Regions from separate parts of the Arthrobacter sp. TmtSoilC79 genome, predicted to be linked through region 1. Evidence: predicted binding sites of a transcription regulator. Region 1 holds the regulator's gene; the other holds the start of a gene.
The links. The regulator LexA, encoded in region 1, represses DNA repair genes until DNA is damaged. The targets are predictions, from matches to a motif close to TCGAACANNTGTTCGA.

Region 1 (5,210 bases):
TGTCAATCAGCGAGTGCTTGCACAGTGCCGTGAGCATGTGGTCATAAAACGGCACGGAGGTGCTGATGTCCGAGACACCGGTCCCATCCAGGTTGATCTCCACCAGGACTGAGGATTCGCTGGTGGTGCGCTCCATGCGCGCGGTGCGGGCAGCGGACGGCGTGGCGCCGGTTTCGCTCATTGGGATGTCCTTATACACGAAGAGTGAATGGGTTCAACATACAAGTTTAGGCGGGCTGTGACCCCTGGCCGTCCAACAGCGCTTCCAGCGCCTGGAGGAACGCCGTGGTTTCCGGCTCTGTTCCGGCCGTAACCCGCAAGTGGCCGGGAATGCCGACGTCGCGGATCAGGACCCCCGCATCAAGCAGGCCCTGCCAGATCGCATGCGGGTTCTCGAGCCCACCGAAGAAAACGTAGTTGGAGTCCGACGCTGCAGGCTTCAAGCCCATGCGCAGGAGTTCGGTCACAATCCGGTCGCGTTGGATCTTAATGTCCTCGACGTCGGCCATGAGGGCTTCGCGGTGATTAAGCGCGGCGAGGGCGGTCGCCTGCGTGACAGCCGAGAGGTGGTACGGGAGGCGGACCAACCTGATGGCATCCGTGACCTCCGGCGCCGCGGCCATGTAACCCAGCCGGGCACCCGCAAGGGCAAACGCCTTGCTCATGGTGCGGGAAACGATCAAACGCTCGCGCCCAGGCAGCAGGGTCAGTGCGCTCGGCGTATTGTCGTGGGCGAACTCGTGGTAAGCCTCGTCAACAATTACTATGGCCCGGCTGGCTTCGCCGGCCTCGTAAACAGCCTCAACGACATCAAGGCCCAGCCCTGTGCCGGTTGGATTGTTGGGAGAGCAGAGGAACACAATGTTGGCTCCTGTTTCACGGACCTGGGCGGCAGCCGAGGCTGCATCGAGCCCATAGTCCTCGGCCCGGACCCCCTGGACGTACTCTGTATCCGTGCCGCTGGCCAGCAACGGGTACATGGAGTACGTGGGCGGGAATCCCAGCGCCTTCCGGCCAGGTCCGCCAAATGCCTGGAGGATCTGCTGCAACACCTCATTGGAACCGTTGGCTGCCCAGATGTTGCCGGGAGTGAGACCGTGGCCAAGGTATTCGGCCAACGATTCCCGGAGTTCAGTGAACTCCCTGTCCGGGTAGCGGTTGAGCCCGGTGGCGGCAGCAGCTACAGCTTCCGTGATGGCCGCCTGAACATCCGCAGGGACTCCATGGGTGTTTTCGTTGACGTTGAGCAAAATGGGAACATCAAGCTGCGGCGCGCCATAGGGGCTCAGTCCACGCAGGTTGGTCCGGAGGGGTAGTCGGTCAAGTCGCTCAAGCTGGTCACTCACCACCCCAGTTTAAGGGGCTGGGTGGACTGGCCACTAACTGTGACGCCAAACCCCGGCGGGCGCCGGGACGGAATTGGCTAGCTGGCGGGTACAAACAGCTGCTGGCCAGGCTGGATGCGGCCACCGCGGAGGTCGTTCAACTGGATGATCTCGGCGATGACATCGCGCGGATCCCGCTCAGGAGCGGCAGCCCCGGCGATGCCCCACAGTGACTGACCCGGCTGGACCGTTACCGTTACCGCAACAGGTGGCCGAAGCTGCGCCTGCGAATCAGATGCCTTTGCAGGAGAGGTGATGAAACCAGCAAGGCTCAGCAGCGCAGCCACCAGCAGCATCGCAGGGATGCCGAAGAAGACGATCCGTCCCCGTCGGGTCAGACGCAGGCGCGTCGGCGCCTGGGTGGTACGGAAATCAGCGAACGTAGTGATTGCGGACATGAGCTGAGCCCTTCTGAGCTATTGCCGTGCGCCGGATCCCGGTACATGGCTGCCAATTCTTTGGTGTTCCCCTGCGTGTCACGGCTTGTCCGAACACTTTGTTCGAACACTCTGTTCGAACACTCCGTTCGAACATCGGGCCCCAACAGCAGGTTTATAGAACACATATTCGAACCTTGCTATGACATTTTTAGCACTTATCAACGAACGGTGTCGAGACTCGCTAGAACAAATGTTTGATAAAGGCCTGTGGCTGCCCTACGTTTGAGTGAAGAAACAGCACTGTTTCAGTGGAACAGGAGGGTCTGACATTTTTGGCAGACCCCTTCGTCCCCGGGCACACTCCGGGCGGAATGAAAGGCATTGGCGAACATGGCAGCGAAAGCCACCGGCGGCGGGGCACCCCTGCGGAGCCAGCAGCCTCAAAAGAGTCCCAAAAGCCTGACCGTCCGGCAGAAGAAGATCCTGGAAACCATCCAGCGATCAGTCAACGACAACGGGTATCCGCCCAGCATGCGCGAGATCGGTGACACTGTAGGGCTCGCGAGCCTGTCGAGCGTGACTCACCAGCTCTCCCAGCTGGAAAAACTTGGTTATCTCCGCCGCGATCCCAAACGTCCCAGGGCCATGGAAGTCCTGATGCCCCTTACCCTCGATGGCGGACCCATCCCGGGAGTGGAAGCGCCGGCAACTCTGCGCAGCACGGGCGGCTTTGCCGTGACGGAGCTTGCCAGCGCCAGCGATACTGCCATGGTGCCCTTGGTTGGCCGCATTGCTGCCGGCGGCCCCATTCTGGCTGACCAGACTGTGGAGGACGTGCTTCCCCTGCCCCGGCAGCTCGTCGGGCATGGCGAGCTGTTCATGCTGAAGGTGGCCGGCGATTCGATGATCGACGCTGCTATCTGCGACGGCGACTGGGTTGTGGTCCGCCGGCAGAACGACGCGATTAATGGAGACATCGTCGCCGCCCTGCTGGACGACGAAGCAACCGTCAAAACCTTCCGCCAGCGCGATGGCCATACGTGGCTTCTTCCCCAAAACACCCAGTACGAACCCATTTTGGGCGACCAAGCCACCATCATGGGCAAGGTCGTATCGGTCCTGCGCTCCCTCTAGGAGGCCTTGGAGGACCCCAAACGTTCCAGCACGCCCCGAACCACTGCGCGGTCCGTCGTAGCCCAGAAGGGCGGCAGTGCAGCCCGGAGGAAGCCTCCGTAGCGCTCCGTCGAGAGCCTGGAGTCCAGGACAGCCACAACCCCTTTGTCGCCGGTGGACCGGATAAGCCGGCCTGCTCCTTGAGCCAGGCGGATAGCGGCATGAGTAGCTGACACGGCCATGAAACCGTTCCCGCCGGACTGCGCCACAGCGCGTGAGCGGGCAGTCATCAGGGGGTCATCGGGCCGCGGGAAGGGAATACGGTCAATGACCACCAGGCGGCATGAACCACCCGGGACATCCACGCCCTGCCACAAGGACATCGTGCCGAAGAGGCAGGTATCGGGTTCATCGGCAAACTGCTTGACCAAGGCTGCCATGGTGGATTCGCCCTGGCAGAGGATATTGACATCAAGTCGGAGCCGCATGGCATCGGCAGCTTCCTCGGCGGCCCGTCGCGAGGAAAAAAGGCACAATGCTCCCCCGCCGGAGGCACGGATGAGGTCTTCCAACTCATCCAGGGCATCAGGTGAGGTTCCACGGCCTGGCTTGGGCAGGTGCTTGGCCACGTACAACACCCCTTGTTTGGGGTAGTCGAAGGGTGATCCGACGTCGATCCCCGTCCAGCTCGGTGCACCATCGCCGATCAGCCCCAGGCCTCCGGCTGCCGGCTCAAAAGCCGAACCGATGGCCAGCGTCGCGGAGGTGAGCACCACCGTGTGGCCCGCAAACAGGCCTTCCCTCAACCTGCCAGCAACGCTCAACGGAGCGATGTTGATAAGAGCAGGGGCAGTCTCGTCGGGTTGGGAATACCCCTGGCTGGGGTCAAAGGTGCTGTTCCGCGAGAACCATACGACTTCCCGGTTCTCCTTGGCGGCCAGCATGCGCTCACACAGCTCCAGGATGAGCATGAGCCGTGAGCGGGCCAGTTGCCGACCGCCGTCGACCGCGTTTGAAGAGTCGGTCTTCGAATCCGACAACGCCGCGCGCGTGGCTTCGCGCAACTGATCCAGGCAATCGAGCTGTTCGTCGTTGAGTCCGCTGGGCAGAAGTCCATTGGGAACGCCCGCTATGGCCATGTCCAGGCGATCGGCCGCGGCATTGAGCGCATCCACCGTAATGGCGGTGTGCTTGCGGGCACTTGACGCCGCTGCGTGGACCATCGCCACGGACAGCTGGCCGGAGACCGCGCCGGTGACGCGGTCCTGCAGTTCGTGCGCCTCGTCAACCACCACGACGTCATATTCAGGCAGCACAGCGAGCCCCTCAAAAGCGCTGACGGCCAGCATGGCGTGGTTGGTAACCACAACGTCGGCCTCACCGGCCCGTGAGCGCGCCAGCTCGCTGAAGCACTCTTCGGCCAGCGGACACTTCTGCGCGCCGAGGCACTCCATGGAGGTGACAGAGACCTGTCTCCAGGCACGGTCCGTGACGCCGGGCATAAGCTCGTCACGATCGCCTGTAGTGGTCTTCTCCGCCCATTCCCGGAGCCGGACCACTTCCTTGCCCAACTGGGATTGCGGCCCACCCATGGATGCAGCAAAGTGCGGGACGCTGGTGTCCTCGCCCAAAGAGAAGAGCTGCCCTTCGGAAGGCTCCTCACTGGGGAACCCGCCTTCAAGTTTTTGCCGGCAGACATAGTTGGCCCTGCCCTTGACCAAAGCCACCTTGACTGGCCGTTCAAGGGCGGGGGTAATGTTCTCCAGCAGCCGCGGCAGGTCACGGCCCACAATCTGGGTTTGGAGTGCCAAGGTGGCGGTGGACACCAGAGTCGGTTTGGCGCTGTCCATTGAATGCGCGATCAACGGGATCAGGTACGCCAACGACTTACCTGTGCCCGTTCCCGCCTGAACCAGCAGGTGCTCCCCGGTTTCAATGGCCCTGGCAACGTGTTTGGCCATCTCGTGCTGGCCGGCACGGCTCTGACCACCCATGCCGGCAACAGCCCGGTCCAACAACTCGAGGGTGGTTTTCTCCCCCAATGACTCAGCGGCGTCCGCCGCCACGTTCTCAACCATTAGTGACGAACGGCTCCAGTTCGGCTGCCAGGCCTTCGCGGACCATGACAACTACGCGGGTCCCGTTTTCCTCGTGCTCCAAGGTCAGGATCTCCGAGTCGGAGCTGTGCAGTTTACTGATCATTTCGCCGCGATCGTAGGGAATGAGCAGTTCCAGCCGAACTCCAGGCCGGGGAATGGATTGGCTGATGTCTTCCAACAACTCGGCGATGCCCTGGCCCGTACGGGTGGAAACCACCGCGTGCCGGGGTTCC
Region 2 (5,210 bases), 250 kb from region 1:
GCGTCTCTCCGTCGAGTAATCCTTTGGGACGGGAGCTGGTCAATCCGTTTCTGTCGCTTCTTGCTGGCCTTGTTTGTTCGATTGAACGGAATGGCGGCAGCCAGGAGGGTTATGCCGCCGTCAATCACCGTGCCGATAAGCGGTTGGACTAATTTGAAGTTTTCGTCGGCGGTGGTCAAACGCGGTCCTTGTCTGGGCTGAAACGTCTAGATGATCTGCAGACGTAAGGACGCTGCCCGTCATGGGGGGGTACCCGGCCAGCGTCAACATGAGCGCGGTGGATTGCGCTGTGTTCAGCAGGTCCACAGGGCGTTGATTCTGCAGAATGGGACACCTTGTGACCATTCAGGCGGAGAAATCGTTGTCGCGAATCTTTAAGTCCATAGCGGGTTCGTAGCGCGTTCGAACAGTGTCAGGACAACAGCGTTCAGCGACTTCCCTCCGCAGTATCTCTGCGAGGACGCTGTGTTGTATTTGTGGCAGCGGTGGCCAGCTTCGGGGCAAACAGCGTCGCCTTCCCTGAAGCAGGCTGACTGACCCGGAGAGGGCAGCCCGTCTACTTGTGTTTGAGTAACTTCCGGGAATTACCGAGGCAAAGGATGGTCATCAGCATCCTTTGAATTTTGCTATCAAAATTCCAAGCAAAATTGCTTGTGTAATAGGTAAATGAACCGTATGCTTCGAGACCTGTGCACGCCTTACCTTTTCTGGACTTTTTGGGCGGGGTATGCTCTGCGTTTAATCAATTAGTATTCGCTTTTGTTGATCATTTTGCTGGGGGAGTTATGGAGACACTGCGGTCGTTCTTGAGTATTGCTGCCGTTGGGCTGGCAGCAATAACCGTCTCGTCGTGCGGAACCGGAGGAACGCCGGCCGTAGGTCCCGAGGTGCGCACCGGGTCGGCGTCGCCCTCGAGCGAGTGCACGAAATTCCTGCCTGATGCGCCGTGCGGGAAGTTCAAAAGTACAGCCGGTACTGCTGAAGGTCAGCCCATGGCATGGGTCAGCGAGGGACAAGTGACAGCACAGTTGGACCGAGTTGGTCAGGAAACATACCTGACGGCTGTTCTTCCATGTGGACCAGTGAACACCCCCGTCACCATTGATGGCTCGAACATGACATTGTCCGGGAAGCTCGCGATCGGCGCATCCGGCTGTGTTGATGCTGCGAGAGGTGAACAGCAGACCTGGGCCCTCAACTTCCTCAAGGACGGCGTTCAACTCAACTACACCAACGGGGCGCTGACATGGACGAGAGGTCAAGACTCCCTGACTTTCGGCGCGATCTGAACTGCCCCGGATTCAGGTATTAGGGAGCAATACGCGGCTCGGGCATAGCCTTGCGGACCGCCACAGTCTTAAGACATTGAATAATTCATCAAACACGGACCGAGACCGAATCGGCCCGCACTGGACGGGGATTCATTGAAGAAACCACTACCCATTGCAGCAGGTACTTTTGTCTTGCTGCTCGGCATTATCAGCCCCGCCGTGGCGGCATCGGATGCCCCGGTCACGCCGCCGGGGGAGGGCGCTATCGAGGAATACTCCAAGAGTGTAGGTGTCGACTTCTTGGACAACCAGAAGAAGCTCTCCGACTTCAAGTACTGGATCACACAGGTCCCGGGAATCTACGATGCTGGCTACGTTGAACAGGTTAATGATGCAAAAAGCCTTTCTGTAAAGGCATTGTGGAAGGGTTCATCCCTGCTTCGCGAAACCGTCGCCAACGAAGGACGAAAGCGAGGCATCATGGTGACATTCTCCGAGCGTCCATATTCGGTCCCCGAAATTGATTCGGCGACTCAAGCCCTCATAAATAATGACAAGGCCTTTGAACCGCTGGGATTCAAGATAGCTTCCATCGGAGGCATCGGCGATGATTCAGGTGAAATATCCATCCGCGGATACGCCGTCAAGAATGAAGGCGGCCTGCTCACATCATCGGAACGGGCTGCAGTGGAGAACCTTGCACGCGACATTACCAAGTGGCCTATCCAAGTCATTGATGGAGTCCAGTCACGCCCCGCCACTCGCATGAATGACTCCCACCCCTTCAACTCAGGTGCGTACATACTCAACAGCAACCAAACAGCTTGCACAACTGGGTTTGCGCTGAAAGCCAGAACGGGAACAGGGCAGTGGACCAATACGGCCCGCCACTGTGAGGGATCTGGCTGGTGGACTGCCCGCGACAATACCGGATCCTCAGCAGGAATGCAGTGGTGGGATACTCCCGATGGTCAAGCCGCCATGCTGTCCGAAGGCGGAAGCCGTTGGATGTTTGACGGCGCGTGGAACAACACGGCAGGATATTCCAAACCTGTTGCTGGATTCCACGACGTTTCATTGGGCGACTGGATCTGCACAAGCGGCGGGAACTCCGGCGTGCATTGCAATATCAGCGTCCTTTACACGAATTTTTCCTGGAATGACGGGTACGGTTACGCCTCCCAAATCGAGGGCTACCAAACAGTGGACGGTCAGCGTGCCGCAATCCAAGGGGATAGCGGTGGGCCCGTACTTGCCCCCTACGGCAATGGCAGCGTCGGCGCTGTCGGAATGATCCAGGCCGTCGCTGGCCCCCTATATAACTACGGCAATTGCGGCAGCGTTCGGGACGGCGGGGCCAACTACTGCAGTCGATACGTGTGGTTTACGTCTACGCGCACGATTGCGAACAGCGCGGGGATGGATTTGGTTACCTGGTAGTTACTGCTACACGCCCCAACCTGCTGGCTACGAAAGGCCTCGTCCGGTTCTCCGGTCGAGGCCTTTTCAACCTCTCCAATTCCGAGTACCACGATTTACGGTTCCTGCGAATTCTCCTCGGTCGAAGCGCAGAATTGCGGCGGCGAAGGCTTTTGGCTTGAGGAGTCAGAGAGCGTTAATGGCCAGATCGCTTCGTCTGGCAACAACATGATCGCGGACACAGCCAAGAACTCCAATGTTGATGGTTGGGGGCCGATTCCAAACAATTTTGTCAACGACGCTGGGTGGAATGGCGGTCCTGCTTCGACCAGACCCACTCCGGCGGACCATCCTGCCATGAGGTTGAAGCGGAAGTCCAAGTACAACAATCTCTCCATCTCCTCGCGAACCGCGGGTCAACAGGCCGGGATAGGTTTGGGCCAACAGGCTTATGCTCTGAGCCTCGATGCCACGTTTGGGACACTGGCCAACAACATCTCCGTGACGCACTCCGATAGTTAGGATGGGAAGCGCGTGAAGGGAATTCTGACACCTGACAGGGTTTACATCATTGGGTCCAAACGATACAGGCACCGCCAGCCTGAACCCGCGACACGACTACAGCCCTTTTGACGGTGGATTTGTCAGGCATACATGCGTCGAACTCGACAACGTGTTTGTACTGGAAACCGATCGACTCGATGCTGCGGGAGCGCCGTTCACGAACATCGAATACAACGACCGAAATGGTTGGCGAGGATTGGTTCAACGGAGCCAGTCGTACGGATGCCTTACCGCTGCCGTGGACATCGGGTAGGAAGAGCTCAGCTATTTGTCGGGGCCTGGCGGTACAGTAAAGGTATTCGAATATATGTTCGAGTGCGCGGCGTGTCCTGCTCCAGAATGGCGGCACGCGTGCTAAGGCCGAACGGAGGAGACCGATGTCCAAGCCAGCACTCATGCACCGGATGCAAGAGATCGCCCACGTGGACATCAACTGTTTCTACGCTTCGGCGGAACGTGCCTTCAACCCTTCGCTGGAGGGCAAGCCAGTGATTGTGCTGTCCAACAACGACGGCTGCGCAGTGACCAGGTCTCCGGAAGCGAAGAAGCTGGGGATCGGGCTGGGGGAGCCTTGGTTCAAACTTGCTCCACGGGCCAAGGAGTGGGGTCTCATTGCCCTCTCAAGCAACTACGAGCTCTACGGGGACATCAGCTCCCGTGTGATGGAGCTCCTGGCCCGGTACTCGGCATGGCAGGAGGTGTACTCCATTGATGAGGCGTTTCTGGGGGTAAAAGGTCAACCGGAAGAGCTGCTCGAACTGGGACGGACCATCAAAACTGCGTGCCAACGGCATGTGGGCGTGCCGGTCTGCGTGGGGATTGCCCGTACCAAGACGCTCGCCAAGCTGGCCAACAAATGGGCCAAGCACAATCCGGCTTTCAATGGAGTGTGCCGCTGGGACTCCGTTCCTGAGGCCCAACGGGAGGCCTTGATGGCACGGCTGTCGGTGATTGAGATCTGGGGCGTGGCCACCAGGCTGACCAAACGGTTGAACGCCATGGGGATCTTCTCCATCCTTGACCTGGTCCGGGCCGACCCTGTGGCCCTGCGGGACAAATTCTCCATTCTTATGATGCGCACCGTGCTGGAGTTGCAGGGCACCCCGTGCATCCCGATGGAGGAGGAAAGGATCGGGAGGGACCAGCTGATCTTCTCCCGCTCCTTTTCAACGCCGATTACGACGGCGGCGCAGCTGCGGCAGGTACTCAGCGTCTACGGCCAGATGGCAAGTGCCAGGCTCGCCAAACACGATCTCCAAGCAAAATTGCTCACAGCCTTTGCCGCCACCTCGTTCTACAACCCCAACGACAAGTCCTTTCCCACGGTTAACGTCAAGCTGCCCATGCCCACCTCGGATCCCGTGCTGCTGACCAAGGCTGCCCATGCATTGGTTCCCAGGATCCAGGAAGGGGTCAGATACGCCAAGGCCGGGATCATGGTTACTGACCTCCGCCCCAGCGGGAACCAGAAACCACTGGAGATCTTTGAGAACCGGCACGAGGAACGTGGGATCGGCCCCCTGTTGGAGCAAGTCAGCAAGCGCTACGGCCGGGGCTCCATCGGTTTGGGGCACGCCGGAATCAAGGGAGGACCCGACTGGTCCATGAAACGGGACATGCTCAGTCCCCGGTACACCACCAACTGGGATGAACTTCCTTTGGTGAAGGCGGCCTGAGGTGGGCGGACGCCACTACTGCCGGCAGGCAGCCCGGACAGGCAACTCAGGCAGGCACCCCAGGCAGGCGGCCCGGGCAGTACACCTACGCCCGCAGCCGGTACCCGCGCTTGACTACCGTTTCCACGAGCTTGCCATCGGGCAGCGAGGAGCGCAGCCGGCTGACCGTCATGTCCAGGGCATGCACGGAGCCGCGCAGATCCAACAGGTCCGAGAGCGCCTCGCGGGACAACACTGCCCCGCCCGCGCCGAGCAGGGCACGCAGGAGCAGCAGGGGAGC

Region 2: the regulator LexA is predicted to act here: its motif matches at 3,554-3,569, upstream of AC6JA3_RS14650 (Y-family DNA polymerase).

Annotation. Positions count from the first base shown of each region.
Region 1 is NZ_AP046051.1:2,964,439-2,969,648, forward strand. It holds gene hisB (imidazoleglycerol-phosphate dehydratase HisB) at 1-181, opposite strand, end outside; gene AC6JA3_RS13620 (histidinol-phosphate transaminase) at 228-1,346, opposite strand; gene AC6JA3_RS13625 (LysM peptidoglycan-binding domain-containing protein) at 1,424-1,783, opposite strand; gene lexA (transcriptional repressor LexA) at 2,156-2,899, shown strand; gene AC6JA3_RS13635 (ATP-dependent DNA helicase) at 2,896-4,956, opposite strand; gene hflX (GTPase HflX) at 4,949-5,210, opposite strand, start outside.
Region 2 is NZ_AP046051.1:3,211,743-3,216,952, reverse strand. It holds gene AC6JA3_RS14670 (hypothetical protein) at 767-925, opposite strand; gene AC6JA3_RS14665 (hypothetical protein) at 1,083-1,289, shown strand; gene AC6JA3_RS14660 (chymotrypsin family serine protease) at 1,425-2,711, shown strand; gene AC6JA3_RS14655 (hypothetical protein) at 3,048-3,212, shown strand; gene AC6JA3_RS14650 (Y-family DNA polymerase) at 3,632-4,930, shown strand; gene AC6JA3_RS14645 (uroporphyrinogen-III synthase) at 5,016-5,210, opposite strand, start outside.